Linked DNA regions of Variovorax paradoxus. The protein of the gene in region 1 binds, or shares a complex with, the protein of each later gene. Links are inferred from orthologs where the notes say so. Each region holds a gene or a part of one and is shown in the gene's direction. Other genes may lie near its edges.

What was found.
Region 2: the proteins of GFK26_RS22335 (region 1) and GFK26_RS33190 are in contact, whole or in part, in a cryo-EM structure (PDB 9GE8), measured with the Escherichia coli proteins. The link is inferred for Variovorax paradoxus from one-to-one orthologs.

The regions. Positions count from the first base shown.
Region 1 is NZ_CP045644.1:4,846,944-4,858,164, reverse strand. The notes cover bases 6,416-9,353. They hold GFK26_RS22335 (arylesterase), read left to right. Parts: upstream 6,416-7,535; coding sequence 7,536-8,171; downstream 8,172-9,353. Other genes in these bases: GFK26_RS22325 (PLP-dependent transferase), read right to left, coding at 8,576-9,353; GFK26_RS22330 (hypothetical protein), read right to left, coding at 8,268-8,471; GFK26_RS22340 (ABC transporter ATP-binding protein), read right to left, coding at 6,777-7,499; GFK26_RS22345 (ribosomal protein L7/L12), read right to left, coding at 6,416-6,718. In the rest of the region: GFK26_RS22385 (chromate transporter), read left to right, coding at 1-19; GFK26_RS22380 (chromate transporter), read left to right, coding at 16-615; GFK26_RS22375 (aldo/keto reductase), read left to right, coding at 662-1,627; GFK26_RS22370 (GNAT family N-acetyltransferase), read right to left, coding at 1,635-2,156; GFK26_RS22365 (helix-turn-helix domain-containing protein), read left to right, coding at 2,199-2,798; GFK26_RS34045 (hypothetical protein), read left to right, coding at 2,908-3,078; GFK26_RS22360 (NAD(P)/FAD-dependent oxidoreductase), read left to right, coding at 3,281-4,408; 23S rRNA (guanosine(2251)-2'-O)-methyltransferase RlmB, read right to left, coding at 4,423-5,169; GFK26_RS22350 (hypothetical protein), read right to left, coding at 5,203-6,192; more of GFK26_RS22345, read right to left, coding at 6,197-6,415; more of GFK26_RS22325, read right to left, coding at 9,354-9,769; GFK26_RS22320 (M48 family metallopeptidase), read left to right, coding at 9,904-10,659; GFK26_RS22315 (helix-turn-helix domain-containing protein), read left to right, coding at 10,738-11,221. UniProt on the Escherichia coli protein: TesA is a multifunctional esterase that can act as a thioesterase, lysophospholipase and protease.
Region 2 is NZ_CP045644.1:7,133,350-7,149,872, reverse strand. Bases 8,245-11,363 are described here. They hold GFK26_RS33190 (ABC transporter permease), read left to right. Parts: upstream 8,245-8,605; coding sequence 8,606-11,122; downstream 11,123-11,363. Other genes in these bases: GFK26_RS33185 (AAA family ATPase), read left to right, coding at 11,235-11,363; selD (selenide, water dikinase SelD), read left to right, coding at 8,245-8,262. In the rest of the region: GFK26_RS33235 (FdhF/YdeP family oxidoreductase), read left to right, coding at 1-1,336; GFK26_RS33230 (hypothetical protein), read left to right, coding at 1,333-1,623; formate dehydrogenase accessory sulfurtransferase FdhD, read left to right, coding at 1,643-2,560; tRNA 2-selenouridine(34) synthase MnmH, read right to left, coding at 2,485-3,564; phosphonate ABC transporter, permease protein PhnE, read right to left, coding at 3,604-4,401; GFK26_RS33210 (PhnE/PtxC family ABC transporter permease), read right to left, coding at 4,398-5,240; GFK26_RS33205 (phosphonate ABC transporter ATP-binding protein), read right to left, coding at 5,237-6,061; GFK26_RS33200 (putative selenate ABC transporter substrate-binding protein), read right to left, coding at 6,204-7,067; more of selD, read left to right, coding at 7,183-8,244; more of GFK26_RS33185, read left to right, coding at 11,364-12,716; GFK26_RS33180 (prevent-host-death protein), read right to left, coding at 12,836-13,048; GFK26_RS33175 (LysR family transcriptional regulator), read right to left, coding at 13,112-14,014; GFK26_RS33170 (MFS transporter), read left to right, coding at 14,142-15,662; GFK26_RS33165 (SlyX family protein), read left to right, coding at 15,759-15,983; PAQR family membrane homeostasis protein TrhA, read right to left, coding at 15,994-16,523.

The DNA.
Region 1 (11,221 bases):
GAAGAAGATCTCCCCATGACCATCGCGATGCAATGGCACGACTGGCTGGCCCTCTTCGGCCAGTACCTGCTGCTGTCGCTGCTGTCGATCAGCGGCGCGATCACCACGGTGCCCGACATGCACCGCTACCTCGTGGCGCAGCACGGCTGGCTCACCGAGGCGCAGTTCACCTCGTCGGTCGCCATCGCCCAGGCCGCGCCGGGGCCCAACGTGCTGTTCGTCGCATTGATGGGCTGGAATGTCGGACTCAACGCGGGCGGCGGCATCGGCGCCGGGCCCGTGGCCTGGCTGCTCGGCTTTTTCGGCCTGATGGTCACGATGGTCGGCATCATGCTGCCGAGCACCACCCTCACCTATTTCGCCACGCGCTGGGGCCACCGCAACCGCACGCGCCGCGAGGTGCGCGCCTTCAAGCAGGGCATGGCGCCCGTGGTGGTCGGTCTGCTCATCGCCACCGGCTGGGTGCTGGCCGGCGGCAACCAGTCGCCCGGCGTGCCGGCCTGGCACCTGTGGCTGCTCAGCGGCGTGGCCGCGCTGGTGGTGTGGCGCACGCGCATCCACCTGCTGTGGCTGCTGGGCTGCGGCGCGGCGCTGGGCGCGGTAGGCTTCGTCTGAACACCTTTCCCTTCTGCACACTTTTTTCTTTCAGGAGCCCTCTGCCATGTCGCAACTTCGTCCGCTCGGCCGTTCCAGCCTTCGGGTGTCTCCCCTCGCTTTCGGTGGCAACGTGTTCGGCTGGACCGTCGACGAGGCGGCCTCGTTCAAGCTGCTCGATGCCTGGCTCGACGCCGGTTTCAACTTCGTCGACACCGCCGACGTCTACTCGGCCTGGGTGCCGGGCCATGTGGGCGGCGAATCGGAGACGATCATCGGCAAGTGGCTCAAGCAGAGCGGCAAACGCAACCGCGTGGTGCTGGCCACCAAGGTCGGCAAGCCAATGGGCGAAGGCAAGGTGGGCCTGTCGCCCGCGTACATCCGCGAGGCCGTCGACGCCTCGCTCAAGCGCCTGCAGACCGACTACATCGACCTGTACCAGTCGCACGACGACGACGCGAACACGCCGCTCGAAGACACGCTGGGCACCTTCGACGCGCTCATCAAGGAGGGCAAGGTGCGCGCCATCGGCGCCTCGAACTACACGGCACCGCGGCTGGCCGAGGCGCTCGACGTGTCGGAACGCCTGGGCATCGCGCGCTACGAAAGCCTGCAGCCGCTGTACAACCTGTACGACCGCGCGGTGTTCGAAGACGAACTCGAGCCGCTGTGCATCAAGCGCGAAGTGGGCGTGATCAATTTCTACGCGCTGGCGGCGGGCTTTCTCACCGGCAAGTACCGCACCGAGGCCGATGCGGCCAAGAGCGCGCGCGGCGCCAACACCACCAAGAAATACCTGAACCCGCGCGGCCTGCGCATCCTCGACGCACTCGACAAGGTGGCTCAGCAGTACAACGCCAAGCCGGGCCAGGTCGCCATTGCGTGGCAGATCGCACGGCCCGGCGTGACGGCGCCCATCGCCAGCGCGACCTCGCTGGCGCAGCTCGAAGAGCTGGTGGTGGCCACGCAGCTCAAGCTGGACGCGGGCACCATCGACATGCTCGACCGCGCCAGCGCCGAGACGCCGGCCTGAGCCTCGGCTAGCCGTCGACCGGGTTCAGCGGCGTCGCCAGGATGCGCTGGTAGAACGCCACGTCGAGCCAGCGGCCGAACTTGAAGCCGGCCTGCTGCACGGTGCCCGAATGCGTGAAGCCCAGGCGCTCGTGCAGCGCGATGCTGCCGGCGTTCGATGCGTCGATGGCGCCGACCATCACGTGCACCTCGCGCGCAATCGCCTCGGCCACGATCGCCTCCATCAAGGTGCGGCCCAGTCCCTCGCCGCGGTGCGCGGCATCGACGTACACCGAGTGCTCGACCGTGTACTTGTAGGCCGGGAAGGCGCGGAACGTGCCGTAGCTGGCAAAGCCCAGCAGCTTGCCGTGCTCGTCTTCCGCGCCGATCACCGGGAACCCGTTGGCGCGCTTGGTGGCGAACCACGTCACCATGTTCTCGGGCGTGCGCGGCTTGTAGTCGTACAGCGCGGTGGAATTGACGATGGCCTCGTTCAGGATCGCCAGGATGGCGCCTGAATGGGCTTCTTCGGTGCAGGCGATGAGACGCATGGTGTTTCTCTGTCGTTCAATATAAGAGAATAATAATCTCATATGGGAAACACTTCACCTTCCACCCCGTCGACAGCGCCGGCCGATGGCCACATCGACGCGCTCATCGCCACCCGGCTGCTGGCGCTGCGCCAGGCCCAGGGGCTCAGCCTCGCGGACCTGGCCGGGTTGTCGGGCGTGAGCAAGGCGATGATCTCCAAGGTCGAGCGCGCGCAGAGCAGCCCGACGGCCGTGCTGCTGGGAAAGCTCGCCGCCGGCCTCGGGGTTTCGCTGGCGCAGCTTCTGACCGAGGACAAGGCGCAGCCGCAGCGGCTGCGCACGCGGGCCATGCAAGAGGTCTGGCGCGACCCCGAGGCAGGTTATTTGCGCCGGCAGGTCGCCGAGCGCAGCGCGGGCAGCGGCGTGGAGCTGGTCGAGGTCGAGCTGCCGCGCGGTGCGCAGGTCGGCTATCCGCGGTGGAGCGGCACGCCGTACCGGCAGAGCCTGTGGATGCTCGAAGGCGCGCTGCAGGTCGACTACGGCGAAGAGCGCTTCGAACTGGCCCCGGGCGACTGCCTCGACTTCGGCGTCGACCGGCCGCTGGTCTTCAAGGCGCTCAGGCGCGCCGCCTGCCGCTACCTGCTGGTCGCCGTGCCCGATTGACCGTACCCGCGCGGTAGGCAAGCTCCCACACGCAGAGACGGTGCAGGCCGGTTGGGACAGCAGGGCGCGTCGGGATACTGCAAGGCATCTCAGCTAACGGAGCCACACGATGTCCTTTGCGCTTTACATGATCGGCTTTCTGATCTTCCTGGCCGGGGTCGCCTGGGGCGCCTCGGTGGCCGGCGTGCCTACGCTCTACATCGGCATCGGTGCGCTGATCCTGCTGGGCATCGGCGTCTTCAGCGCCGTGGCCCGCACGCGCAGCAAAGACCCGTCCTGAACGAGCCCGCCGGCTTCACAGATCAGTTCACACAGGCTTCACGCCCGACGCACATGGCGTCGCTAACTTCGCAGGCGCACCACACCCCGTGGTGCGCTTTGCAAGTCAGCTTCCCATGCACGCCGCTTCTTCCTGTCTCCTTTCCCCACTCACCCCAGCCTCTTCTTCCTCGTCGGCCGCGCCCTGCCCCGCTCCGGCTTTCGTGACCGACCCCGGTCTGGCCTGCACCCAGGTCGACCTGCTCGTCATCGGCGCGAGCTTTGCCGGGCTGGCCTGCGCACGCGCCGCTGCCAAGGCCGGCCTCAGCGTGATGGTGCTCGAGAAGAAAGCCGCCGCCGGCGCCAAGCTGCACACCACCGGCATCATCGTCAAGGATGCGGTCGACAGCGTGCCATGGCTGGCCGAAGTGCCGCCCGCGCTGGTGCGCCGCATCGAAGGCGTGCGGCTGTACGCACCCGACATGCACCACGTCGACCTGCACGCGCCCGGCTACTGGTTCTGGGCCACCGACGCGCCCGCGCTGCTCGACTGGATGGTGGACTCCACCCGGGCCTGCGGCGTCGAGGTGCGCCTGGGCACGCTGTTCGAGCAGGCGCTCTGGGTGAACGGCCGCTGGGAGGTTCCGGTGGCGCAGGGCCCGTGCATCCGCGCGACCTACCTCGTCGGCGCCGACGGCCCGCATTCGCGCGTCGCCAAGGCGCTGGGCCTGTCGCGCAACACGCGCTTCCTGTACGGCGTGGAGCACGAGTACCAGGGCGCGCGCATGGCGCCCGACCTGCTGCACTGCTTCATCGACAAACAACTGGCACCGGGCTACATCGGCTGGGCGCTCGACGGCGTCGGCGTGAGCCAGATCGGCCTGGCGCGCCGCATGGGGCACCACGACACGGGCGCGCTGCGGCTCGACCCGCTCTTGCGCAAGATCGCCCCCGTGGTGTCGCCCGGCGACGCGCCACCGGTCGCCGTGCGCGCCGGAATGATTCCCTGCGGCGGCGTGCTGCCGGTGGTGGCCCGCGAACGGGCGTTGCTGGTGGGCGATGCGGCGGGCATGGTGTCGCCCGTGACGGCCGGCGGCATCCACACGGCGCTGCAGCACGGAGAGCGTGCCGGCGAGGCCGTGGCGCGCTTCGTGCGCGGCGAGGTGGACGACCCCGCCACGTGGTTCGTGCGCGGCTACCCGCGTTTCCTGATGAAGCGCACGTTGCGCTGGGCCTTCGACCACTTCCAGAGCGACTGGATGTTCAATCGCCTGCTCGGCACGGCGCCGATGCGGCGTGCGGCGGAGCTGGTGTACTTCCACCGCAAGGGCCGCGGGGCGCTGGCCCGCTAGCCCTCAGGTGAGGCTCAGAGGCCGCGCTGGCGCATGGCCTCGTAGAGGCACACGCCGCTGGCCACCGACACGTTCAGGCTCTCGACCGCGCCGGCCATCGGGATGCTGACGAGTTCGTCGCAGGTCTTGCGCGTGAGCTGGCGCATGCCCTCGCCCTCGGCGCCCAGCACCAGCGCCAGCGGGCGCTTGAAGTCGCTCTGGTAGATGGTGCCCGGTGCGTCGTCGCTGGTGCCCACGCACCAGATGCTGCGTTCCTTGAGCTCGTTGAGCGTGCGCGCGAGGTTGGTCACCATGAAGTACGGCACGGTCTCGGCCGCGCCGCTCGCCACCTTGGCGACGGTGGCGTTGATGCCGGCCGCATGGTCCTTGGGCGCGATCACCGCATGGGCCCCGGCACCGTCGGCCACGCGCAGGCAGGCACCGAGGTTGTGCGGGTCGGTCACGCCGTCGAGCACCAGCAGCAGCGGCACGGTGCCGGCCTCTTCGAGGCCTTCGAGCAGTTCGTCGAGCGAATGGATTTGCGCGGTGGGTTCGACCCGCGCCGCCACGCCTTGGTGGCCGTGGCTGCCGGCCAGCTTGGCAATGCGCAGGCTGTCGGCCTCGACCAGCCGCACGCCGGCTTCTTGCGCGCGCGCGATGAACTGTTTCATGCGCGCATCGCGCCGGCTGGCATCGAACAGAACCTCGAGCACCGATTTCGGCGCGGTCTTGATGCGCACGCCCACGGCATGGAAGCCGAAGATCACTTTAGGGGAAGACATCCCCCGATTATCAAGGGCGCGACGCCTTCACCCTCACGCCAGCGGCAATCCGCTGTTCGCGCGGGTGCGTTCGTCGTGCAGTTCCTGCACCACCAGGGCGTTCATGTGCACCTTCAGCGTGTTGCCCACGCTCCCCAGGTACTGGCAGGCGGCATACCCCTCGGCGGCCTTTTCGTAGCGCGCCACCCAGGCATCGCGGGCGGGCAGCCGGTCGGGCGACACCGGCCAGACGCCCGGCTGAGGCTTCAGGTGCTCGCCGATGCCCACACGCCAGGGCTTGGCGCTCAGGCGGGCGCGAAAGCAGTTCTGGTTGCGGCACATGCGCGCGTAGACCTTGTCGGCGCCCAGCGTCTGGAACGCGTCGGTCACGGCGGCGTCGGACGGTGCGAAGACATCGTGCATCGCCAGCACGCGCAGGCCGGCCGGCGTGCGGTACAGGCGCAGGTGCCAGTCGGGATGCTGGTGGATGAAGCGCTCGACACGCGCACGGGCACCCGCCAGCGGATCGCTCTTGTCCTCGACCGCGGGCAGACCCTCTTTGTGGGCGCGCCAGAAGCCGAAGGCCGCCACCAGCATGAAGGCGGCCACGCCGGCCATCGCCGAGCGCGTGGCGTAGCCCGCGACCAGCGCACCGATGAATGCCGCGCCGATCACCGTCAACCCGCGTGCGCTGCCGCGTGAGCCTGGGCCCTCGAAGTCGACATCGACGAACAGCACGTCGGGCGTGTTGAGGCAGCGCGCGCCGTAGCCGTTGCGGGTGACGACGGTGTCGCCCTGGCGTTCGACGATCTCCTCGCGGATCGGCATGCCGTTGGCGCCGTTGTAGGCCAGCTTGCGCTCGCGGCGCTCCAGTTTTTCGCCGCCCACCACGATGCGGTCGAACGCCTCGCGGGTGCGCTGGTCGGCATGGGCCTGTGCGGCCAACGGGCTGTCGTCGGACCAACCGAAACGGCGCACGGTGAACTGCTGGCTGCCCACACGCTCCTGGATGCGGCCTTCGGCCCAGAACTGGGGAACGATCATGCGCTCAGGCGCCCTTGAAATACGACCACGCCGCGGCCGCGATCAGCAGCACGACGATGACCGGCAGCCACTTGAAGCCGCCGCCCGTCACCCGGCCCGGCTCGGCCATCGGGTTCACCGCCGCGCTCGACGGCAGGTGCCCGAAGTCGCCCACGGCAGGGTTCTGGTGCGCCTCGACGAGTTGCTTGGCCTCGGCCAAGCCCAGGCCGGTGGCCTCGCGCGTGAGGCGCACGGCCTCGACCTTCTGGCCCCGCGCCAGGGCTGCGAGTGCGGCCGCCGGCACCGCGGCGGGGCCGTTGCCCTGCATGCCGTTGCCCGTCTCGGCGGCCGCCTCGCCCCGGCCCCAGTCGCCTTCCTGCCAATCGGCCGGCGCGCCGGTGATGAGCGCGCCACTGTTGGCATAGCGCTCGACGGCTTCCTTGGACGACTTGAGGTCCATGCCGGTGCGATCGCGCACGATCTTGATGGCCTCGATCAGGTTGCCGCGCTCCAGCGCGGCAATGGCTTCGGGGGGAAGCTGGGTCATGAACTCTCCTCGTGTTCAGGGGAGCGCCGCGGGAGCCGGGCGCTGTCTTTCTACGGACTCAGGCGGCCTGGGCGACGGTCGATTCCGGTGTCTTTTCGTTGAGCGCCACGCGCCCGGCCTCGATGGTGATGCGCCGCTCGCACTGCGAGGCGATGCTGCGGTCGTGCGTGACCAGCACCAGCGTGGTTCCCAGTTCGCGGTTCAGGTCGAACATCAGCTTCATGACCTGCTCGCCGGTCGCGAAGTCGAGGCTGCCGGTGGGCTCGTCGGCCAGCAGCAGGGCCGGCTGGACCACGAAGGCCCGCGCCAGCGCCACGCGCTGCTGCTCGCCGCCCGACAGCACCTTGGGGTAGTGGCCCAGGCGCTGGCCCAGGCCGACGCGGCCCAGCATCTCGGTGGCGGCCTTGCGCGCGTCCTTGCGGTTGGCCAGTTCCAGCGGCAGCATGACGTTTTCGAGGGCGCTCAGGTTGCCCAGCAACTGGAAGCTCTGGAACACGAAGCCCACACGCTGGGCGCGCAGCGCGGCGCGCTCGTCCTCGTCGATGGCGAAGATGTCGTCGCCCGCAAGCTTCACGGTGCCGCGCGTGGGCGTGTCGAGTCCGGCAATGATCGACAGCAAGGTGCTCTTGCCGGAGCCCGAGGCGCCGACGATGGCGGCGGTTTCCCGCGCGCCCAGGGTGAAATGGATGTCCTGCAGAATGTCCAGCGTGCCGGCCGAGTCGGTGACGGACTTGAAGACATGCTCGACGGCGACAATGGCATCAGACGGAGGTTGGGACATGAAAGGCTTTTCGTTTTGAATCGACGTGACTTTATCTTGACCACCGCCGCGCTCGGCAGCGCGGGGGCATGGACGGGTGCTGCGGCCCAGGCGCAGGCGGCATCGACCGGCAAGCCGGTGATCCTCGTGCTCGGAGATTCGCTGAGCGCAGAGTACGGCCTCAAGCGCGGCGAAGGCTGGGTACCCTTGCTGGAAAAAAGGCTTGCGCAGCAGAAGATCGCAGCCTCGGTGGTCAACGCCAGCATCAGCGGCGACACCAGCTCCGGCGGGCGCGCCCGCTTCCCCGCCCTGCTGGCGCAGCACAAGCCCAGCCACGTGGTGCTGGAGCTCGGCGCCAACGACGCCCTGCGCGGCCTGCCGCTCTCGAACACCGAAGACAACCTGCTGCAGATCACCAAGGCCGCGCAGGCCGCGGGCGCGCGGGTGCTGATCGTCGGCATTCAGGTGCCCCCGAACTACGGCGGCGACTACACGCGGCGCTTCGAGGCTGTGTTCGCGAAGGTGGCGGGCACGACGAAGTCGGCGCTGGTGCCGTTCCTGCTCAAGGGCGTGGCCGATGCGCCCGACGCCATGACGCTGTTCCAGGCCGATCGCATCCACCCGACCGCCGCGGCGCAGCCGCAGATCCTGGACAACGTCTGGCCGGAGCTGCGCAAGCTGCTGCCCAAGTAGCCGCCCTGATCGCGTCTGGCGCGATCAAAGAAAAAGCCGCAGCAGGCCTTCGCCTGCTGCGGCTTTTCTATGTCCGGGGGTGCGGGAAACGGGCAATCACCCGTTCTTGGTCGGCAGCTCGGGCACCGTGGGGGGATCGCGCTCGAGCGATGCCACGTCGGTCTCCGGATCTCCGGGCGCCAGTCCGTCGCTGCTCGGGCTGAGCTTGCGGTTCGCCTTCTCTCGAAGCTTTTCTTCCTTCTTCTTCTTCTTGGCCAGCTCTTTCTGACGCTTCTCGTAGCCGTAATTGGGTGTTGCCACTGCTTTTCCTTCAGGCGAGGCAGTCAGGGTGACTGCGATTCGGCCTACTGTAAGCGATAACGGTGCACCCCCAGCCCGGCGACGGCCCGGGCCCGGCGCTTTGCTTACATCTGCAGCAATGCCTGTTGCAGGTCGGCACGCAGGTCGTCCACGTCTTCCAGGCCGACCGAGAAACGCACCAGGGTGCCCTTGTACGGCCAGCGGGCGACGCTGGCGTCGCGCATCAAACCGATGTCGTAGGGCACGACGAGGCTGATCGGGCCGCCCCACGAATAGCCGAGGCGGAAGAGCTTGAGGCTGTCGCAGAAGCGGTCGACCTGCTCGGTGCTGAAGCGCTCGTCGAACACCACCGAGAACAGGCCCGCGGCGAGGTCGGTGGCGCCGCACAGCGCGCGCCAGTTGGCATGGCCCGGCGAATCCTCGAGCGCAGGATGCAGCACCTGCGCGATCTCTTCACAGCCGTTGAGCCAGCCGGCCAGCTCGCGCGCCGCGCGGTCGTGTGCGCCGTAGCGCAGCGCCATGCTCGGCAGCGAACGCAGCAGCGTTTCGACGTCGCCCACGCCGATGCCGAAGCCCATGCGCATGTGGGTGAGCTTGAGCGCGCGATGCAGCCGCTCGTCGCGCGTGACGACACTGCCCATGAGCACGTCGCCGCCACCGCTCGGGTACTTGGTGAGCGCATGCACCGACACGTCGACGCCCTGCCCCGTGCCGTTGAAATCGAAGGGCGCGAAGGCCAGGCCTGCGCCCCAGGTGTTGTCGAGCGCGGTCATCACGCCGCGCTCGCGGCAGACCTCGGCGAGCGCCGGCAGATTGGGGAACTCCATCGTCACCGAGCCGGCGGCCTCGAGCCACACCAGCCGCGTGCGGTGCGAGAGCTTGGCTTCCAGGTCGGACGGATTCATCGCGTCGTACAGGCGGTGCGTGATGCCGAAGTTCGCAAGCTCGCCGGTGGCCAGCGCCTTGGTGGGGCCGTAGGCGTTGTCGGGAATCAGCACCTCGTCGCCGGTTTTCAGGAACGCGAACGAGACCAGCGAGATCGCGGCCAGTCCGCTCGGCACGAGCAGGCATTCGGTGCCGCCTTCGAGCGTGGCCAGGCGTTCTTCGAGCGTGAAGGTGGTGGGCGTGCCGTGCAGGCCGTAGGTGTAGCCGGCCTTGGTCTTCCAGTCGCGCGCGCGCATGGCGGCGACGTCGGCGAAGAACACGGTCGAGGCCTTGAACACGCCGGGCTGCGGCGCGGCGAAAGTGGCCGGCGGCGTGTAGGGATGGTGGATCAGGGTCGTGGAAGGCTTGCTCATGTGCAGATGCTAGCGCCCCGCGAGGAACCCTTAACGGTCGTGACATTCTCCGTGCGATATCGACGGCCTTGGCCGGATCACCCGCGCATTGCGGATAGAGTTCGGGCTCCGAAAATAAAGGGAGGATTTTCTCGATGCGTCATCTGCTCATCACCCTCACGGCCGCTGCGGCCTTGTCCGCCTGCGGCGGCATGAAGAACCTGGATTCGAACGCGCTCGCGGGCGCCGGCGGCAGCGCCTTCAAGGCCATGTCGCTCACCGACGGCGACGTGCAGGCACTGGCCAACCAGTCGTGCGCCGAGCTCGACAAGAGCTCCAAGGTCGCCCCCGCGACCGATGCCTACAGCAAGCGCCTGGAGCGCGTGCGCCAGGGCCTGCCGACCACCATCGGCGGCCAGCCCGCCAGCTACAAGGTCTACCTCACGACGGACGTGAATGCCTGGGCCATGGGCAACGGCTGCATCCGCGTCTACAGCGGCCTCATGGACCTCATGAACGACGACGAACTGCGCGGCATCATCGGCCACGAGATCGGCCACGTCGCCCTGGGCCACAGCAAGAAGGCCATGCAGACCGCCTACGCCGTGTCGGCCGCGCGCGGCATCGCCGGCGCCACCGGCAATGCGGCGATCACGCAGCTGTCGTCCTCGCAGATCGGCGACTTCGCCGAGAAGCTGGTCAACGCGCAGTTCTCGCAATCGCAGGAAACCGACTCCGACAACTACGCCTTCGACCTGCTGACCACGCAGAAGCTCAAGCGCGAAGGCCTCGTCACCGCGTTCCAGAAGCTGGCCAAGCTCGACGGCGGCAAGAGCTCGATGCTCAGCTCGCACCCGGCCTCCGGCGACCGCGCAGCCAACATCCAGAAGCGCCTCGCAACGAGCAAGTAAGCAGCCCGGGCGAAGCGGGGCCTCGGCGCACAATGCGCCGATGGTCACCCGCCCGCCCTTTCCGGGGCCCGTCGCGCCATGCAGCTGACGCGGCCCCCGTCCCCTCATTTGCGGCCCTTCCTGCGGCTGCTGTGGGCCTCGGCGCCCGAGGGCGAACCCCCAACACGCACCGGCGCGCGCGAACACATGCTGCCCACGGGTGGCATGCACCTCGTCTTCCGGCTTTCAGGGCCGCCGCTGCGGCTCTTCGACGACACCCGCGACCTGCGCGGCCACACGGTCGGCTACGCGATCGTCGGCGGCGCGCGTGCCGCTTTCTACCTGCGCGATGTGTCGGTGGCGACACGCTCGGTCGGCGCGCAATTGCACCCCGGTGCCGCCCGCCTGCTGCTGGGCGCGCCCGAAGACGCGCTGAGTGGCCGCCACACGCCGCTCGACGCGCTGTGGGGCGAGCGCCAGACCGCCGATGCGCTTGAACAGTTGCATGCATCGTGTGACGACCCAGCCCGGCAATTGGACGTATTCGAAGCCTTGCTGACACAGCACCTGGCCGCTGTCGCCC
Region 2 (16,523 bases), 2.3 Mb from region 1 along the record:
CTGGGGCATGGGCATCACGCAGCACCGCCATTCGGTGGCCACGATCCAGATGATCGGCAACTGGCTCATGCTGTGCGGCCACATGGGGCGCGAAGGCGCGGGCGCCTGCCCGGTGCGCGGCCACAGCAACGTGCAGGGCGACCGCACCATGGGCATCTGGGAGAAGCCGCCGGCCGCGCTGCTCGACCGGCTGCAGCAGGTGTTCGGCTTCGAGCCGCCGCGCGAGAACGGCGTGGACACGGTCGAGGCGATCCAGCTCATGCTCGACGGCAAGGGCAAGGTGTTCTTTGCGCTGGGCGGCAACTTCGCGGCGGCCACGCCCGACACCTACCAGACCTGGAAGGGGCTGCAGCAGTGCGACCTCACGGTGCACGTGACCACCAAGCTCAACCGCAGCCACATCGTGCACGGGCGCGAGGCGCTCATCCTGCCGTGCCTGGGCCGCACCGAGATCGACATGCAGGCGAACGGCCCGCAGGGCGTGACGGTCGAAGACTCGATGAGCATGGTGCACCTCTCGATGGGCATCAACCCGCCCGCGTCGGAGCACCTGCTGTCGGAGCCGGCCATCGTGGCGCGCCTGGCCGCGGCGACCATCGGCGCGCGCAGCAAGACGCCGTGGCTCTGGCTGGTGGAAGACTACGCGCGCATCCGCGACAAGATCGAAGCCGTGTTCGACGACTTCAAGGACTTCAACGCGCGCGTGGCGCACCCCGGCGGCTTTCGCCTGCGCAACACGGCGAGCGAGCGCGTGTGGGCCACCGCGTCGCAGAAGGCCGTGTTCTTCACGCACGCCGTGCCGCTGGACACGCACGCGCACCGGGCCCGCGCGCGCTTTGCGTCGCAGCGCGACACGCTGGTGTTCACGCTGCTCACCACGCGCTCGCACGACCAGTACAACACCACCATCTACGGCATGGACGACCGCTACCGCGGCGTGTTCGGCCAGCGCCGCGTGGTGTTCATCCACGCCGACGACATTCGCCAGCTTGGCATGAAGGACGGCGACTGGGTCGACATCCAGACCGTGTGGAGCGACGGGCCCGAGCGCCGCGCCGGGCCGCCCCAAGCAAGCGAGGCCCCCCTTGGGGGGCAGCGAGGACACGAAGTGCCGAGTGAGGGGGCCGTCATTCAGCGCCGTGCGGATCGCTTCAAGCTGGTGGCCTACGACATCCCGCGTGGCAACCTCGCGGCCTACTACCCCGAGACGAACCCGCTGGTGCCGCTGTCGTCGGTGGCCGAGAACGCGGGCACGCCGACGTCCAAGTCGATTCCCGTGGTGCTGTCGCTGCATGTGGCGCCGGTCGTGGTGGAAGTCGACGCCGTGGCGGCATGAGCGATTCGGGGTTCGACGCCGACGCTTTTTCCATCGCGATCCTGCGTACGCTCGCCGAAGCACCGGGCGAGGGCGGCATGTCGCTGCCGCGCCTGGGCAAGCGGCTGGGGCAGGGCGCGAGCGTGGTCATGCGCCAGCTCACGCTGATGGGCGATGCCGCGCTGGGCGGCGTGCGCGGGCCTGGTTGGGTGCGCGTGATGCAGTTGGACGACCGCTGGGTCGCGCACCTCACCGACGCGGGGCGCGCGATGGTCGACAGTCTGCCGGCTGACGAAAACCGTAGCTGAGCCGACAATGGCCGCGGCCATGACAAACACCCCCGAACCCGACTCCCTGCCGCCGCTCGCGCGGCATGCCGTGCATGTCTTCGGCGAGCGCGGCCTCGCGCCCGAGGGCGTGGTGCGCGACGACACGCTCGCCGCCGAGGTGCCGGTGGCGCTGGTGTTCAACGGCGTCTCGCACGCGGTGATGATGGCCACGCCGCAAGACCTCGAGGCCTTCGCGCTGGGCTTTGCGCTGAGCGAAGGCATCCTCGACAGCGCCGCCGATTGCCGCGGCATCGACGTGCAGGTGGTCGATGCCTCCGACGCCGGCCTGCCCGAAGGCATGCCCGGCATCGAGGTGCAGCTCGACATTGCCACGCGCAGCTTCGAACGCCTGAAGGACCGGCGCCGCAGCCTCGCGGGCCGCACCGGCTGCGGCGTGTGCGGCGTCGAAAGTTTCGCGGGGCTCGACCTGTCGCCGCAGCGCGTGCCGCCGCGCGACTGGATCGAACGCATCGACCTCGCCACCGTGCTGCGCGCCTTCGCCGCCATGTCGCCGCGCCAGGTGCTCAATGCCGAAGCCGGCGCGATCCATGCGGCGGCCTGGGCCACGGTCGACGGCGAACTGACCGACCTGATGGAAGACGTCGGCCGCCACAACGCGCTCGACAAGCTGCTCGGCAAGCTCGCGCGTGCGAATCGGCTCGATGAACCTGGCTTCGTGCTGATGTCCAGCCGCGGTAGCCACGAGCTGGTGCGCAAGTGCGCGCGCCTGGGCATTGCGGCGATGGCGACCATCTCGGCGCCGACCGCGATGGGCGTGCGCATGGCCGAGCTCAGCGGCCTGCGTTTCTGGGGGCTGTGCCGCGCGCCGCGCGGTGTGCTTTACGCCGACGGGCTCGGTGCGACGGGTGGATCGCCGAGCGCCAGCACCGCGTCGGCCACAGCCTCGATGCCCTGATCCGACAGGTCGGACGCCGCCACGCTTTGGCGCTTCGCCCACGCGCGAAAGTGCGTTTCCTGCGACTTCTCGTAGTGCGGGTCGTAGTGCAGCGACATGAGTTCGGCGAACAGGTGCGGCAGGTCGGCGTCGTGTGCCCACTGCTGCCAGCGCGTCACCGTTTCCTTGCCCTGCATTTCCTTCAGCACGCCCATCTTTTCGGCGAGCGCCGCGCGGTCGTCGCCCAGGTAGGCGTAGTCGCGCAGCAGGTAGGCCAGCCGCGCATCGGGCGTGGCCGCCACCTCGATGCACGGCGCGGCGCGCATCTGCGCGACGAGTGACAGCGGCAGCGACAGCCGCCCGATGCGCACGCTCTCGCCCTCGACATACAGCGGACGCGAAAGGTCGATGGCTTCGAGCACGGTCGCGATGCGCGTCTCGAAGTGTTTTTGCGAAGGCTGCGCCACGCCCGGCAGCGCGCCGAGCAGCGAGCCCTTGTGGTTGGCGAAGTCTTCGAGGTCGAGCACCTGCGCGCCGCGTTCGGCCAGCGCGTGCAGCACGCGCGTCTTGGCGCTGCCGGTGGCGCCGCAGACCACGCGCAGGTCGAGCTGCGGCGTCAGCGCATCGATCTGCGAGATCACATGGCGGCGAAAGCTCTTGTAGCCGCCGGCGAGTTGCTGCGCGTCCCAGCCCACGAGCCGCAGCCACGTGACCATCGAGCCGCTGCGCATGCCGCCGCGCCAGCAATAGACCAGCGGCTTCCACTTCTCGGGCCGGTCGGCCAACGTGTCGCGCAGATGCGTCGCGATGTTGGCCGCGACCATCGCGCCGCCGATGCGGCGCGCCTCGAAGGCGCCGGTCTGCACGTAGACCGTGCCGACGATGTGGCGCTCCTCGTCGTTGAGCACCGGGCAGTTGATGGCGTCGGGGATGTGGTCGAGCGCGAACTCGGCCGGCGAGCGGGCGTCGATCAGCGTGTCGAAGGCGTGGCGGTCGCCGATCCGCACGGGCTGGCGATGACTCATGGCAGTAGGGACCTCATGCCCCGATTGTCGCCGCAGGTCTCAGGCGTAGGCGGGGCCAAGGCCCTTGCGCAAGCGAGCGCTCGCCAAGTCGACAAAGGTGACCAGCACGAACATCGCGATCAGCACCGTCATCGCCTGCTGCTGCTGGAAGATCGACAGGTGAAAGTACAGCAGCTGCCCCAGCCCGCCGCCGCCGACGAAGCCCAGCACGGCCGCCATGCGGATGTTCATTTCCCAGCGGTAGAGCGTGTAGGCCACCCACTGCGGCAGCACGATCGGCAGGCTGGCGTAGCTGAAGGCGGCGACCGGGCCGGCGCCCGAGAGCGTCAGCGCCTGCTCGGGCTCGCGTGGTGCGTTCTCCAGTGCCTCGGCAAAGAGGCGGCCGAGCACGCCCGTGGTGTGCAGCGCCAATGCCAGCGCGCCCGCGAAGGGGCCGATGCCGGCGGCCAGCACCATGAGCGCGGCCCACACCAGTTCGGGCACGCTGCGCAAAAAGTTGAGCACGAAGCGCGCGCCATGACGCAGCGGCCCGCCGGTGCGGCCCGAGGCCGGCAGCGCGAGCACGGCGCCCGCCACGGCGGCCAGCACGGTGCCCAGCGCCGACACGGCCAGCGTCTGCAGCGCGCCGTGGCCGACCTTGGCGAGAAACTCGGAGGACACGTCGGGTGGGAAGAACTCGGCGATGAACTTGGCCATCAGCCGGAGCGATTCGGCCGAGCCCAGCGCGCCGTAGTCGATGCCCAGGTAGACAAAACTCGCGACCACCGCGGCGGCGATCAGCGCCACGGCGAGCCAGCAGCGCAGGCACAGAGGGGGGCGTGGTGGCAGCGTCGTCATGCCAGCAGCTTTCGCAATGCGTTGCTCAGCATGTCGGCCAGCAGCACGAGCGCGAGAAACACGAGCAGGATGCTGCTGGCCTCGCCGCCGTTGAGCATCTTCATCGACTGGTCCATCAGCTGCCCGAGGCCACCCGCGCCCACGAAACCCATCACCACCGAGGCGCGCACCGCGCATTCCCAGCGGTACACGGTGTACGAGGCCAGCTCCTGCGCCGTGTGCGGCAGCAGGCCATAGCACAGCGCCGCGAGCCGGCCGCTGCCGCTTTCGAGCAGGGCGCGCGCGGGGCGCGTGTCGGTCGATTCGAGGATCTCGGCGTAGACCTTGCCCAGCATGCCGCCGTAGGTGATGGCCAGCGCCAGCACGCCGGCCGCGGGTCCGAGCCCGAGCGCGCGCACGAACAGCAGCGCCCACACGATTTCGGGAATGGCGCGCAGCACCATCAGCAGCCAGCGCGCCGCCTGGCGGACGATGCCGGCCTGCAGCCGGCCGGGGCCGGGTCCGATGCGAGAGATGGAGAGCGCCCGCGTGGTCACGAAGCCCAGCGGCGCGCCGATCAGCAGCGCCATGGCCGTGCCGGCCGTGGCCATGGCGAGCGTCTCGAGCGTGGCCTTGGCGAGCAGTGCGAGAAAAGCCGGCGAGCCGTCGGGCGGAAAGAAGCCCGCGAGAAAGCCGCCGATGACGGCGAGCTGCCCGCTGCCGAACAGCGCCCACGGCTTGAATTCGGAGAGCGCCAGCATCGGCCACGCGATGACCAGCGCCGCGAGCCAGCCGGCCAGCCGGCGGCCTGCCTGCGGATCGCGCAGGGCGGGAGACGACAACGTGGTCGTGGCCGTCACGGGCAGTCCGGCCGATGGAAGGCCGGCTCGGCGGTGCCGACCGGCTGCGCAAGCGGCAGCGGCCCCTGCGTCGCCACGCCGCCTTCGCTCGCATAGAGCGCCTCGAGCAGCGCCGGCGTCACTTCGGCGGCCGGCAGGTCGAAGGCGACCTGCCCGTCGCGCATGCCCACGATGCGCGGAAACCAGCGCAGCGCCAGGTCGACCGCATGCAGCGACGCGACCAGCGTGGCGCCGGTCGATTCACTCTGCGCGACCAGCTGGCCCACGGCCGCATGCGACAGCGTGGGGTCGAGCGCCGACACCGGCTCGTCCGCCAGCAGCAGCGCGGGGCGCTGGTACAGCACGCGCGCGATGCCCACGCGCTGCAGCTGACCGCCCGAGAGGCGGTCGCAGCGGTCGAACAGCCGGTCTTCGAGCGCGAGCCGGGCCAGCGCCTCGTGCGCGCCCGCGATGTCGGACGGATAGAAAAGCGAGCCCAGCGCGCGTGGCACCGACCACTGGCCGAGCCGGCCCGCGAGCACGGCCGTGACCACGCGCAGGCGCGGCGCGATCGGCGGCGCCTGGTGCACGGTGCCAATGCGCGCGCGCAGCTGCTTGAGCGCGCGGGCCGGCAGCCGCCACGGGTGCTGGCCCAGCGCCTGCACCTCGCCCTCGCCGGGCCGCAGCGCCGCGCCCAGCACACGCAGCAGCGTGGTCTTGCCCGCGCCCGAGGGCCCGATGACGGCGATGCGCTCGCCGTTGTTCGCGGCCAGCGTCACGCCGGCCAGCGCGCGCTGGCCGTTGGGGTGGACGACGCTGATGGCCTCGAGGGAGAAGCTCACGCTGCAGGTCTTTCTTGCGCCGTTCCCTCACCCCAGCCCTCTCCCGCCAGCGGGAGAGGGAGCAAAGCGGGGCCCGGCTGTGGGCCCCCTCTCCCGCTGGCGGGAGAGGGTTGGGGTGAGGGTGAAGCCCCCACGCTCAAAGTCACTTGATCAGTCCCGCCGACTTGCCCGCCGTCTCGATGCCGTCGTAGTTCGACGACTTCGTCGGGATGAACTTGCTCGCACGCTGCAGCGCCATGATCTCCTTGTGCGCCGGGTTGGCCGGGTCGAGCTTCAGGAACGCATCCGTCAGCTTCTTCTGCAGCGCCGCGTCCATGCCCGGGCGCACGGTCCAGTTGTAGTCGTAGTAGGTCGGCGTGGTCGCGAGCACGCGCACCTTGGCGGCGTTGGGGTTCTTCGACTCGACCAGCTTGTCCCACACCGAGGCGTTGAGCACACCCGCTTCGGCGCGCGAGGCGGCCACGAAGGCCACGGTGGCGTCGTGCGCGCCCGAGAACGCGACGGTCTTGAAGTCCTTCTCGGGGTTGATGCCGGCCTGCAGCAGGAAGTAGCGCGGCATCAGGCTGCCCGAGGTGGACGAGGGCGCGCCGAAGGCGAAGGTCTTGCCCTTCAGGTCGGCCAGGGTCTTGGCGGGGCTGTCGATCGGCACGATGAACTTGCTGGTGAACACCTCGTCTTCCGCGCGCTGCACGATCGGCACCGCGCCGCCGTTGGTGCGGATGCGCGCCTGCACGAAGGTGAAGCCGCCGAGCCAGGCCATGTCGATCTTGTTCGTCGCCAGGCCTTCGACCACGGCGGCGTAGTCGGTCACGGGCGTGAACTGCACGTCCATGCCGGTTTCCTTCTTCAGGTAGTCGCCCAGCGGCGTGAACTTGCGCTGCAGCTCGGTGGGCGCCTCGTCGGGAATGGCCGACACGCGCAGCACGCCCTGGGCGAAGGCGCCCACGGCGGTGAGGGACAGGGCGAGGGCAATCGCCAGCCGGGACACGGTTTGTTTCGTTTGCATGGTGTGGGTGAAGCGTTCAGTGGAGAAGAAAGAAAAGGGTGTGTTCGGGTGCGCAGGCAGACGGTGGCGCGGGCTTCGATAATTGCGGCTTGTTCCATTCGACCGACCCGCCGCCATGATCGAAGCCGCACCTTCCAAGCTCCTGAATCCGTTGGCGCCGCTGCGGCTCACCAGCTTCTCGCATGGGGGCGGCTGCGGCTGCAAGATCGCGCCGGGCGTGCTGTCGCAGATCCTGCGCCACCATGGGGGCGGGCTGATTCCGCCCGAACTCATGGTCGGCATCGAGACCGCCGACGACGCGGCAGTCTACCGGCTCAACGACGAGCAGGCGCTGATCGCCACCACCGACTTCTTCATGCCCATCGTGGACGACCCCTACGAGTTCGGCCGCATCGCCGCGACCAACGCGATCAGCGACGTCTACGCGATGGGCGGGCGCCCGATCATGGCGCTGGCGCTGGTCGCCATGCCGATCAACGAACTGCCGGTGGAGGTCATCGCCGAGATCGTGCGCGGCGGGCAGGACGTGTGCCGCGCGGCCGGCATTCCCATTGCGGGCGGCCACACCATCGATTCGGTCGAGCCGATCTACGGGCTGGTCGCGATGGGGCTGGTGCACCCGAAGCGTGTGCGGCGCAACGCCGACGCGCGGGCGGGCGACGTGCTGGTGCTCGGCAAGCCGCTGGGCGTGGGCGTGTTGTCGGCGGCGCTCAAGAAACAGCAGCTGTCCGAGGCCGGCTACCGCCAGCTGATCGAGAACACGACCAAGCTCAACACGCCCGGCATCGCGCTGTCGGCGCTCGACGGCGTGCATGCGCTGACCGACGTCACCGGCTTCGGCCTGGCCGGCCACACGCTCGAACTCGCACGCGGCGCGGGGCTCACCGCAGTGGTCGAATGGTCGCGCGTGCCGCTGCTCGACAACGTGATCGCGATGGCGGCCGGTGGGCTGGTCACGGGGGCGTCGGGGCGCAACTGGGCGGGCTACGGCGGCGACGTGCAGTTGCACGAAGGCTTGCCGGCGACGGCGCAGGCGCTGATGACCGATCCGCAGACGTCGGGGGGCTTGCTTGTGAGTTGCGCGCCTGAAGTGGCCGAGGCGGTGCTGGAGATCTTCCGGAAGGAGGGCTTCGGGCAGGCGGCGGTGATCGGGCGCGTCGAGGCCGGCGCGCCGGGCCTCGTCGTGCTGCCGTAGGGCCCCGTGTTTCTCCCTCCCCGCTGGGGAGGGCAGGGGTGGGGCAAGCGGCGTTCGATCCGGCACGGCCCTCGTGCGAGCGCCGCGTGCCCCATCCCAACCTTCCCGGGAGGAAGGAGCAAGACAAGGGTCCGGGGCGCCCTGTATTTCCCTCCCCTCTGGGGAGGGCAGGGGTGGGGGCCAGCGGCATTCGATGAGGCACAGCCCTCGTGCGAGCGCCGCGTGCCCCCATCCCAACCTTCCCCCGGGAGGGGAAGGAGCAAGACAAGGGCAGAGTTCCAGCGCGGCACAAATAACCCTTGAGTCCGCCAGTGCCGGTAGGCGTCGGCTATCGTTCGCGCCTATGAATGCTTCCCTTCGCCTTGGCTGGCGCACGCTCTGGCGCGACCTGCGCGCCGGCGAGCTGCGCCTCTTGATCGTGGCCGTGGTGCTGGCCGTGGCCGCGCTCACGGCGGTCGGCTTCTTTGCCGACCGGCTGCAGGGCGGATTGCAGCGCGACGCGCGCCAGCTGCTGGGCGGCGACGCGGTGATCGTGAGCGACAACCCGACGCCCGAAGCATTCATCACGCAGGCCCAATCGCTCGGCCTTGCGGGCACCGGCACCTTCGGCTTTCCCACCATGGCGCGGGCCGAAGAGGCGCAGGGCGGCGCCAGCAAGCTCGTGGCCCTGAAGGCCGTGACGCCGGGCTATCCGCTGCGCGGCAACCTGCAGACGGCCACCACGGCCGAAGGCGCGGGCACGGTGACGCGCGACGTGCCGGCCTCGGGCGAAGTGTGGGTCGATGCCTCGCTGCTCGACTCGCTGGGCCTGAAGGTCGGCGACACGCTGCTGCTGGGCGACACCGGGCTGCGCGTGGGCCGCGTGATCACGCTCGAGCCCGACCGGGGCGCGGGCTTCATGAGTTTTTCTCCGCGCGTGATGCTCAACCAGGCCGACGTGGCACGCACCGGCCTCGTGCAGCCGGCCAGCCGCGTGGGCTACCGCTACGCCGTGGCGGGCGACGATGCCGCCGTGAAGCGCTTCAGCGACTGGGCCGAGGCGACCATCAAGAAGGGCGAACTGCGCGGCGTGCGGCTCGACTCCTTCGAGGGCGGCCGGCCCGAGATGCGCCAGACGCTCGACCGCGCCGAGAAATTCCTGAGCCTCGTCGCGCTGCTCGCGGCGCTGCTGTCGGCCGTGGCCGTGGCGCTCGCTGCGCGTGGCTTCGCGGCCAGCCACCTCGACGACTGCGCGATGCTGCGTGTGCTCGGCCAGAGCCAGCGCACCATCGCCGCGGCCTATGCCTTCGAGTTCGCCATGATCGGCACCGTGGCCAGCGCCATCGGCGTGGCCATCGGCTTCGCCGTCCACTATGTGTTCGTGCTGCTGCTGGCCGGGCTGGTCGAAACCGCCTTGCCCGCTGCCACGCTGTGGCCCGTGGCCTTCGGCCTGGGCATGGGGCTCACGCTGCTGTTCGCCTTCGGCCTGCCGCCGGTGCTGCAGCTGGCGCGCGTGCCGCCGCTGCGCGTGATCCGCCGCGACGTGGGCGGGCTCAAGCCTGCATCGCTCGCCGTGTTGGGCATCGGCGTGGCGGGCTTTGCGGCGCTGCTGATGGCGGCCAGCAGCGACATCAAGCTGGGCCTCATCGCGGTCGGCGGCTTTGCCGGTGCCGTGGCCGTGTTCGCGCTCCTGAGTTGGCTGGCGGTGAAGGTGCTGCGCCGCAGCGTCAACGAAACGACTGCGCCGCGCTGGCTGGTGCTGGCCACGCGGCAGATCTCGGCGCGGCCGGCGTACGCCGTGGTGCAGGTCAGCGCGCTCGCCGTGGGCCTGCTGGCGCTGGTGCTGCTCGTGCTGCTGCGCACCGACCTCGTCGCGAGCTGGCGCAAGGCCACGCCGCCCGATGCGCCCAACCGCTTCGTCATCAACGTGATGCCCGAGCAGAGCGACGCGTTCCAGAAGACGCTGCGCGACGCGGGCGTCGCCAAGTTCGACTGGTACCCGATGATCCGCGGCCGGCTGGTTGCGATCAACGACAAGCCCGTGACGCCCGACGACTACACCGAGGACCGCGCCAAGCGCCTCGTGGACCGTGAGTTCAACCTGAGCAACAGCACCGCCGCGCCCGCGCACAACGCCGTCACCGCCGGCACCTGGACGCCCGAGGCGAAGAACGAGGTGAGCGTGGAAGAAGGCCTGGCCGAGACGCTGGGCCTGAAGCTCGGCGACACCCTGCGCTTCGACATCGGCGGCATGCAGAACGATGCGCGCATCACCTCGCTGCGCAAGGTCGACTGGGGCTCGCTGCACGCCAACTTCTTCGTGATGTACACCGTGGCCTCGCTGGCCGATGTGCCCGTGACCTACATGGGCGCCTTCCGCGCGCCCGAGACGCGCGGCTTCGACAACGCGCTGGTGCGCAGCTTCCCCAACGTGACCAACGTCGACATGAGTGCCACCATCAACCAGGTGCAGCGCGTGCTCGACCAGGTGATCCGCGCGGTCGAGTTCCTGTTCGGCTTCACGCTCGCGGCCGGGCTGGTGGTGCTGTTCGCGGCCGTCACGGCCACGCGTGAAGAGCGTGCGCGCGAATTCGCCGTGATGCGCGCCGTGGGCGCGCGCGCCAGCCTGCTGCGGCAGGTGCAGCGCGCCGAGCTGATCGGCGTCGGCCTGCTGGCGGGCTTTCTCGCGAGCATCGTCGCTTCGGTGATCGGCTGGGGGCTGGCGCGCTACGTGTTCGAGTTCACCTGGACCGCGTCGCCGCTCGTGCCGGTCGCGGGCGCGCTGGCCGGTGCGGTGCTTGCGCTGGCGGCGGGGTGGTGGGGCTTGCGCGATGTGCTGCGCCGGCCGGTGGTCGACACGCTGCGCCGCGCGGCCGAGTAGGGCCGCACCGCGACAGGCTCGTACAGTTTTTTTCTTCCGCGATCGGCAGGACGGGGCCGGGGATGCAATACATTCCCCGGCCCCGTATCCAATTCAGAAGAGAAATTCCTGCATGCGCTTGGCGTCATTCCAGATCACCAACTATCGCTCGATCCACGACAGCGGCTCCATCGATTCCTCCCAGATCACCGCGATCCTCGGCCGAAATGACAGCGGCAAATCGAACCTGCTGCGCGCGTTGCACAGCCTGAATCCGACCGACGGGCTCACGGCACTCAGCCCCATCAAGGACTTTCCGCGGCACCGCCGCCTCGACGAATGCACCGACGACACCCCCGTCGTGCACACGCGCTGGGACCTCGACGCCTCCGAGCAGCTGGCGCTCGCCTCCATCCTGCCGCGCGCCGCCGGCGTGCGCCAGGTCACGGCTGGCCGCGGCTACGGCGCCACGCGCACGACCGGCTTCGAGGGCATGGGCCCGCTGTCGATCGACGTGAGCGACATCAAGGCCAAGGTCCGCAAGATCGTGCCCGCCGTGAAAGCCGCGGCCGAGAAGGTCGCCGACGAACTGAAGGCGCCGCTCGAACAGGAGGGCGACGCCTTCGACGCCGCGATGATCCCGAGCCCCGACTTCGTGAAGTGGTCGGCCGGCGCACTGCTGGCATTGCAGGCCCTGCGCCAGGCGCTGGCCACGGCCGGCGCGGAAATCGCCGACAAGCAGGCGCAGATGCTGACCGAGCTCGAAGAGCTGGCACGCACGATCGACAACGACCAGCCCGCGCTGGCCCGCGCCCGCGCCTGGGTGCTGGAGAAGTTGCCGCGCTTCATCTACGTCGAGGACTACGCCTCGCTGCCCGGCCGCCAGAACATCGCCGAGTACCTCACGCGCAAGGGCTGGGGCGAGCGCACGGCCGGCGAGCGCAATTTCGAGAAGCTGTGCCAGGTGGCGGGGCTCGACCCGCAGCAGCTGCAGGACCTGTTGGCGAAGAACGATCTGGCGACGCGCAACCAGTTGGTGAACCGTGCGGGCTCGGTCGTCACGTCGGAAATCCGCCGCGTCTGGAAAGACCGCGAACTCAAGGTCCGCTTCAACCTCGACGGGCAGCACCTGGAGACGCTGGTGTCCGACCCCAACGCTGCCTACGAGGTGGAAGTGAACCTGGACGAACGCAGCCGCGGCTTCCAGTGGTTCTTCTCGTTTTACATCGCCTTCTTCGCGGACACGAAGGGCGCGAGCGATGCGATCCTGCTGCTGGACGAGCCCGGTCTGCACCTGCACGCGCATTCACAGGCCGATCTGCTGGCGCACCTGGAGCATGACTTCAGCAACCAGACCCTCTATACGACGCACTCGCCGTTCATGGTGCCGACCCACCGCCTCGACGCGGTGCGCACGGCCCGCATGAGCGAGGCCGATGGCACGACGGTGAGCAACAAGGCCGAGGGCGATCCGCGCACGCTGTATCCGCTGCAGGTGGCGCTGGCGTTGAGCCGGATGGGAAGCGAACCTGTAAAGGCGCCGCCCAAGGACAGCGCCCCGCAGGTCGAGGTGGTGTCCGCCGAGCCAAGAGTCGTCGCTGAAGCTGTCGCTTGATCCGGTCCGGCACCCGCGTCAATGCGTGGTGCCTTGCAGGAATTCCCGCTACATCGTGTCGATGTCGCGGGGCGAGAGGATGGGCGCGAACATGATGTCGCGCCGGTCCGTTGAGCGCTTCATGCGGAAGTACTGCTCGTGTCTTCTTGGTCCAGTTCAGCGAACACCTCATCCGAAGACCTGAATTGGTTCTGCTCGATTTCGTGACTGCCGAGCACCAGGACTTTCAGCAGCACGGGCGCTTCTTCGTGTGCTTTGTCGGAGCCGACCAACAGCGGCTTCACGACCTCTGTGGCATGACGCTCGGGATCGTCGATGGATTTGATCTGCATGGAAGAGCTCATTGCGCGTCCCGTGGGTGCCGTGAATCAGCCGGATTGTGGTCTGAATCGGGTTCAGGTCGTTTGTGCGTCTGCGCCGTCGCCCCTGAACATGTGCTCACCCGCAAAGTCGACAAACGCCCGCACCTTCGGCGACAACTGCCGGCTCGATGGCCACAGTGCCGAGAACTGCCCTCGCCGCACGAGGTGCGGCGCCAGCACGCTCTGCAGCTCACCGCGGCGCAACGCATCACGCGCCAGAAAGTCGGGCATGTACGCAATGCCCAGGCCCGCAACCGCGGCGCCCAGCATGGCTTCCATGTTGTTGCAGACCAGGCCCGGCGGCAACTGGGATGGCAGGCCGGGCAGGTCCCAGTCTTCGATCTTTCCGCCGGTCACGAACTTGTAGCGCAGGCAGCGGTGGCGGGCGAGGTCGGCCGGCACCTGCGGCACGCCGTGCTGTGCCAGGTAGGCCGGCGAGGCCGCGAGCACGAAGCTGAACGGGCCGAGGCGGCGCGCCACGAGTTGTGAGTCGACCAGCTCGCCGCTGCGGATCGCCACGTCGACGCCTTCGGCCACCACGTCGACCAGCCGGTCGTTGAAGTCGAGATCGAGTTCGATCTCGGGATAGCGCGCCTTGAACGCCGGCAGGATCGGCAGCAGAAAGCGGTAGCCGATGGTCGGCAGGCTCACGCGCAGGCGGCCGCGTGGCGTGGCGACGGCGTCCTGCAGCATGGCGCGCGCATCGCCGAGCTCGTCGAGGATGCGGCGGCAGCGCTCGTGGAACATCGCGCCCTCGGCCGTGAGCCGCACCTGCCGCGTGGTGCGGTGAAACAGGCGCACACCCATCTGCGCCTCGAGCCGCGCGACGTTCTTGCCCACGGCCGAGGCCGAGATGCCCAGGTCGCGGCCCGCCCGCGCAAAGCTCTGCAGGTCGGCCGCCCGCACGAAGGATTCGAGTCCGCTGAAGCTGTCCATGGGCTTGATTGGCAACCTTGGGTTGGCAGTGTGAGGATCAGAGGGCCTATTTTCGTTTCATTGAATCCTTTTTATCGTCACTTCACGCATTTCCCCTTTTGTCTTCCTCCGCGTGAAAGCCCTCCCGATGTCTTCCCCCGATTCCCACAAAGCCTGGCTGCTCGCTGCCGTCTGCCTCGCCGCGCTCGGCATGCCACTGAGCTTCACCGGCCCGGCCGTGGTGCTGCCCGCGATCCGCGACACGCTGGGCGGCACGCCGGTGCAGCTCAACTGGGTGACCAACGCCTTCATGCTGAGCTTCGGCGCCACGCTGATGGCGGCCGGTGCACTGGCTGATGCGTACGGGCGCAAGCGCGTCTTCTTGCTGGGCTTGGCGGTGGTGGCGCTGAGCAGTGCGCTGCTCACGCTGGCGCCGGGCATCGTCGCCTTCGACCTCGCGCGCGCCGTGCAGGGGCTGGGCTCGGCGGCGGCCTTCGCGGCGGGCACGGCGGCGTTGGCGCAGCTGTTCGACGGGCCCGCGCGCCTGCGGGCGTTCAGCCTCATCGGCACCTCGTTCGGCGTGGGGCTGTCGTGCGGGTCGATCCTGTCGGGCTGGCTGGCCGACACCGTCGGCTGGCACGCCGTGATGCTGAGCCCCGGCGCCGTGAACCTCGTCGCGTTGTGCCTGGCGGCGCCGCGCATGCGCGAGTCGCGCAATCCGCGGGCGATGGGGCTGGACGTGCCGGGCACGCTCAGCTTCACGGCCGCGCTGAGCCTGCTCACGCTGGGCGTGCTGCAGGCGCCCGACAGCGGCTGGGGCAGCCCGTGGGTGCTCGCGGCGCTGGCCGGCGCGCTGGCGATGGGCGCGGCCTTCATCTCCATCGAACGGCGCGTGGCGCACCCGATGCTCGACCTGTCGCTGTTCCGCTTTCCGCGCTTCGTCGGCGTGCAACTGCTGGCCGCGGCGCCGGCCTATGGCTTTGTCGTGCTGCTGGTGTTGTTGCCGATCCGCTTCATCGGGCTCGAAGGGCGCAGCGCGCTGGAGGCGGGCGGTTTCATGTTCGCGCTGTCGGGGCCGATCCTCATCGTGCCGACGCTCGCGGCATGGCTTGCACACCGGTTCTCGACGGGCGTGATCTCGGCCGTGGGGCTGCTGGTGTGCGCGGTGGGGCTCGTGTGGCTGAGCCGCTGCGCGCCGGGCACGCCCTTGCACGGCCTCGTGGGCCCGCTGCTGTTGATCGGTGCGGGCATCGGCCTGCCCTGGGGGCTGATGGACGGCCTGGCCGTGAGCGTGGTGCCGCGCGAACGGGCGGGCATGGCGTCGGGCATCTTCAACACCGTGCGGGTCGCGGGGAGGGATTGCGTTGGCGCTGGTGGGGCGGGGCTCACGGCGCTGGTGGCGCTGCAGCTGGGGTCGGCGTCGTCTTCGTCCGTGGCGGTGTCGCAGGCGGCACAGCGCGTGGCGACGGGCGACCTGGCGCAGGCGCTGGCCTTGTTGCCGGGCATGGAACGCGCGGGGCTGCTGCAGGCGTATGGCGCGGCGTTCGGAGCGCTGTTGTGCGTGCTGGCGGGGGTGACAGTGTTGACGGCGGTGGTGGTGTTTGTGTTCCTGCGCGGTGAGACGCATGCCGACGCTGGCGCCGCGGCGTTGGAGTCGCCGGCCTGTTGAGGGGACTGCCTTGCTCCTTCCCCTTCCGGGGGAAGGCCGGGATGGGGGCTCGCGGCCTTCGCAAGACGCTGCGCCGCTTTCCTGTCCAATAGCCCCATGGAACATTCACCGAACGACGTGACAGAGCGTCTGAACGACCTCGAGATCAAGTCGAGCTATGCCGAAGACCTGCTCGAGCAGCTGAACATGACGATCTACCGGCAACAGCAGCAGATCGACAGCCTGATCCTGCAGGTCGCGCAGCTGCGGCTGCAGAGCCAGAACGCAGGGCAGGACGGGGGCGCGCGCAACCTGCGCGACGAACTCCCGCCCCACTACTGAGGAAGATTGCTCAGCCGTGCGCGTGCCAGAGCACGGCGAAGAAGTGGCAGGTGCTGCCGGCCAGCACAAACAGGTGCCACACCGAATGCGCGTAGCGCACCCTGTTGTCGAACAGGAACACCACAGCCCCGGCCGTGTAGAACAGCCCGCCGGCCACGAGCCAGGCCAGCCCGGCCGATGACATGCGCTCGTACAGCGGCACCGCCGCCATCAGCGCCATCCAGCCCATCGCCACGTACAGGCCGGTGGACCACAGCGGGTGCTGCAGGCGGTTGAACAGCTTGGCGCTCACGCCGAGCACGGCGGCGGCGGTGATGGCGCCGAACAGCGTCCAGCCCCAGGGCCCGCGCAGCACGCCGAACAAGAAGGGCATGTAGCTGCCCGCAATGAACAAATAGATGGCCGCGTGGTCGAGCCGGTTGAACCAGGCCTTGGCACGGCCGATCGGCAGCGCGTGGTACAGCGTGGAGATCAGGTACAGCACGATGGCCGTGCCCGCGAACAGCGACGCGCCCACCACGGCCGCGGCCTGGCCCTTCT